Regions from separate parts of the Streptomyces sp. NPDC086777 genome, predicted to be linked through region 2. Evidence: riboswitches for the same ligand, from Rfam matches in the RefSeq annotation. Region 2 holds a riboswitch; the other holds the start of a gene.
What was found. Region 2 has a riboswitch for ZMP and ZTP ahead of AB0472_RS38690 (glycine hydroxymethyltransferase). Riboswitches for the same ligand answer to the same signal wherever they lie in the genome.
Positions count from the first base shown of each region.

Region 1: it holds a riboswitch for ZMP and ZTP, as region 2 does, so the genes downstream of both, AB0472_RS29095 (bifunctional 5,10-methylenetetrahydrofolate dehydrogenase/5,10-methenyltetrahydrofolate cyclohydrolase) here and AB0472_RS38690 (glycine hydroxymethyltransferase) in region 2, are expected to answer to the same signal.

Region 1 covers NZ_JBFBJI010000023.1:37,212-39,405, reverse strand. Annotated here, with positions in the region: gene AB0472_RS29105 (hypothetical protein) at 1-181, opposite strand, end outside; gene AB0472_RS29100 (nuclear transport factor 2 family protein) at 355-720, shown strand; ZMP/ZTP riboswitch at 893-975, shown strand; gene AB0472_RS29095 (bifunctional 5,10-methylenetetrahydrofolate dehydrogenase/5,10-methenyltetrahydrofolate cyclohydrolase) at 1,001-1,849, shown strand; gene AB0472_RS29090 (CU044_5270 family protein) at 1,853-2,194, opposite strand, start outside.
Region 2 covers NZ_JBFBJI010000043.1:39,633-41,826, forward strand. Annotated here, with positions in the region: gene rocD (ornithine--oxo-acid transaminase) at 1-1,029, opposite strand, end outside; ZMP/ZTP riboswitch at 1,134-1,224, shown strand; gene AB0472_RS38690 (glycine hydroxymethyltransferase) at 1,257-2,194, shown strand, end outside.

The DNA.
Region 1 (2,194 bases), on a different contig from region 2:
GCATCCGGTCCCGGTACTCCGCGGGGATGTCGCCGCGGGTGACCGAGTCGAGCACGCCGAGCGCGGTGAGCTTCCCGGGGTGCTGCGCGCCCGCGTCGGCCGCGTTCGCGAGCGGCGCGGCGAGGCCGGAGACCCCGACCGCAAGGCCGACGGCGGCGACGATACGTCGTGTTGAGATCATGTCCTCAGCAACGGCCCCGGGACCGGGCCGGACACGGGCAGCCGGTCCCCCTCACCCGCAAGGCGGAGCGGGCGGCCTGCGCTTGCCGAGCCCGACGGGGCGGGGGACGCTCGATGTGAGGGGCTCGCGCGGCCCGCTCCAGATCGGGTCGCGGGGTCCCGCAGGAGGTCACCATGGGCACTGCGACGGGTTCCACGTTCGACACCGACACGCTGCGCCGGGCGATAGAGGGGAACACCGGGAACAGCCTTCTGGCGCTCTACGCGGACGACGCGGAGATCCGCATCATCGACCGCGACACCCAGCCCAGCCACCCCAAGGTCCTGCACGGCCGCCGGGACATCGCCGCGCTGCTGGACGACGTCTACAGCCGCGACATGACGCACAGGCTGGACCGGTGCATCGTCCAGGGCGACCAGGCCGCCTTCAGCGAGTCCTGCGAGTACGGGGACGGGGTCCGGGTGCTCGCCGAGTCGATGATCACGCTGCGCGACGGCAAGATCGCCGAACAGATCATGATCCAGGCATGGGACGAGTAGTCGCCAGGACCGGGAGGATCCAGATCAGCTCCCGGCTGACCTGGACCTTCTCGGCGCGGGCGGCGCTGGGGCAGGCCCGCCGGCCACGGCCTCGCGCGTGCACGGCGCTGCTGCGGGCGCTGCTGCGGACCGCGCACTGCCGCCGAAGACGCCGAGGGTCTCGGTTACCCTGAGGGCGGGCCGTGACTGGCGCTGAGGTGGAGCACCACCGGGGAGCGGCCCGCAGTGTCGTTGCCGTGCGCCTGGGCGATCGAGGTCGAACCAGCCCAGGAGTGTGCGCATGACCCAGGCCAGTCTCATGGACGGCACCGCCGTCGCCCGCCGGATCGTCGAGCAGACCGCGCAGCGGGCGGCCGGCCTTACCGCACGGACCGGCGTCACGCCGTGTCTGGCGACCGTGCTGGTCGGCGAGGACCCCGCCTCCGTCACCTATGTCCGGATGAAGCAGAACCGCAGCCGCACGGCGGGCATCGCCTCCCGGCACGTGGCGCTGCCGGCCACCACGACCACCGCGGAACTGGTGAGCGAGCTCCGGAGATTGTCGGCCGACCCGGCGGTGCACGGCATCCTGCTTCAGCACCCGGTCGGCGGACACATCGACGAGCGGGCCGCGTTCGAGGCGATCGCGCCGGAGAAGGACGTGGACGGCGTGACCTTCGCGTCGTTCGCGACGATGAGCTTCGGCCTGCCCGGCTTCGTCTCCTGCACCCCCGGCGGCATGCTGCGCCTGCTCGACGCCTACGACGTCGACCCGGCAGGGAAGCGGGCGGTGGTCGTCGGCCGCAGCGCGATCCTGGGCAAGCCGGCCGGCATGCTGCTGCTCGCCCGCGACGCCACCGTCACCTACTGCCACTCCCGCACCCGGGACCTGTCCGCGGTCGTCCGGGAGGCGGACATCGTGGTCGCCGCCGTCGGCCGGCCCCGGCTGATCCTGGGCCGGGACCTCAAGCCGGGCGCGGTCGTGCTGGACGCCGGCTACAACGAGGGCAACGTCGGCGACGTCGACTTCGACACCGCCGTCGAGCGGGCCTCGCTGATCACGCCCGTGCCGGGCGGGGTCGGCCCGATGACCATCGCCGTGCTGCTGGAGCAGACGGTGGCGGCGGCCGCCCGACAGCTCGGGGTGTGAGGGTCAGCGCAGCCAGGCGCGGTACTCCATGACGTCCCCGGCCCGCACCCCGTACTCGGGCTCGTCCCGGGTGAAGGTGGTCTCCAGACCGAGCACGGCACCGGTGGCCGGGTCCAGGATCAGCATCCGCCGTCCGCCGGTGCCCGCGTCGAGGACGTACGCCTGTCCGGTGCGGCCCAGTCGGTCGGTGACCTGCCCGGCGGGCCGCAGCCCCTTCGCCTCGGCGAGCAGGTCGGCCAGGGCCGCCGACTCGCGTGCCCCGAGCGTCCAGTTGTCCAGCAACTCCACAGTGGCGTCGAGGAGTTCGGGCGTGGTGAGGGTGTCGCTGTGGATCAGGTCGGTGAG
Region 2 (2,194 bases):
CCCGGCCCACAGCCCCCGCCCCCGCACCGCCGTCACCCGGCCGCTCCCGGTCATCTCCGCCAGCCGCCGGTGCAGCAGGTCCCCCAGTTCGGCCGCCCGCTCCTGGAACTCGCCGGTCCGCAGCATCGCGATCACCTCCAGTGCCACCGCACAGGCCAGCGGACTGCCCCCGAAGGTGGACCCGTGCTCGCCGGGCCGGAACACCCCGAGCACCTCGGCGTTCGCCACCACCGCCGACACCGGCAGCACCCCACCCCCCAGCGCCTTCCCGAGGACGTACACGTCCGGTACGACCCCCTCGTGCTCGCACGCGAACGTCCGCCCGGTCCGCCCCAGCCCGGACTGGATCTCGTCCGCGACGAACAGCACGTCCCGCTCGCGGGTCAGCTCCCGCACCCCGGCCAGGTAGCCCTCCGGCGGCACGATCACTCCCGACTCGCCCTGGATCGGCTCCAGCAGCACCGCGACCGTGTTCCCGGTCACCGCGGCACGCATCGCGGTCAGGTCGCCGTACGGCACGATCTCGAAGCCCGGCGTGTAGGGCCCGTAGTCCGCCCGTGCCTCCGGATCCGTGGAGAAGCTGATCACGGTCGTCGTACGGCCGTGGAAGTTCCCGCCCGCCACCACGACCTTCGCCCTCCCCGCCGGCACGCCCTTGACCCGGTAGCCCCACTTCCGGGCGGTCTTCACCGCCGTTTCCACGGCCTCCGCGCCCGTGTTCATCGGCAGCACCGTCTCCATCCCGCACAGCTCGGCCAGCTCGGTGCAGAACGCGGCGAACCGGTCGTGGTGGAACGCCCTCGACGTCAGCGTCACCCGTTCCAGCTGCGCCTTCGCCGCCGCGACCAGCCGCGGGTGGCCGTGTCCGAAGTTCAGCGCCGAGTAGCCGGCCAGGAAGTCCAGGTACCGGCGCCCCTCGACGTCCGTCATCCAGGCGCCCTCGGCCGTCGCGATCACCACCGGCAGCGGGTCGTAGGTGTGCGCGCTGTGCGCGTCGGCGGCGGCGACGAGGGCTTCCGTAGTGGTCACGGCGACTCCAGAGGACACGGCGGGATTGCCCCCTTTCCTACCTTCTGCCCCTGCCCGACTGGTGGACGCCACGGCCCTCGGGCCCGGCGTGCCCGGTAATGTGATCCACGGGCCGTGACTGGCGCGCTGGGATGGGACCGACCATCGGGGAGCGGCCCGTGCCGTGACCGAGTGCCGTGCGCCTGGGCCGAACCGTGAATGCCGTACGCCATGTCCGGAGGTCCCGAATGTCAGACAAGTCCGCGCCCCTGTCCACCGAGTCCACCGCCTACCGTGCCGCCCTCGACGTGATCCGCGCGGTCGAGCCGCGGGTCGCCGACGCCATCGGCCAGGAGGTCGCCGACCAGCGCGAGATGCTCAAGCTGATCGCCTCCGAGAACTACGCCTCCCCGGCGACCCTGCTCGCGATGGGCAACTGGTTCAGCGACAAGTACGCCGAGGGCACGGTCGGCCGCCGCTTCTACGCCGGCTGCCGCAACGTCGACACCGTGGAGGCGCTCGCCGCCGAGCACGCCCGCGAGCTGTTCGGCGCCCGGCACGCCTACGTCCAGCCGCACTCCGGCATCGACGCCAACCTGGTCGCCTTCTGGGCCGTCCTCGCCGACCGTGTCGAGGTTCCCTTCCTCCAGAAGACCGGCGCCCGCCAGGTCAACGACCTCTCCGAGGCCGACTGGGCCGAGCTGCGCCAGGCCTTCGGCAACCAGCGGATGCTCGGCATGTCCCTGGACGCCGGCGGCCACCTCACGCACGGCTTCCGCCCGAACATCTCCGGCAAGATGTTCGACCAGCGCTCCTACGGAACCGACCCGGCCACCGGCCTGATCGACTACGACGCGCTGCGCGCCCAGGCCCGTGACTTCAAGCCGCTGATCATCGTCGCCGGCTACTCGGCCTACCCCCGCCTGGTGAACTTCCGGATCATGCGGGAGATCGCCGACGAGGTCGGCGCCACGCTGATGGTCGACATGGCCCACTTCGCCGGTCTGGTCGCCGGCAAGGTCCTGACCGGCGACTTCGACCCGGTCCCGCACGCCCAGATCGTCACCACCACCACCCACAAGTCGCTGCGCGGCCCGCGCGGCGGCATGGTCCTGTGCGACGACTCCCTCAAGGACCAGGTCGACCGCGGCTGCCCGATGGTCCTCGGCGGCCCCCTCCCGCACGT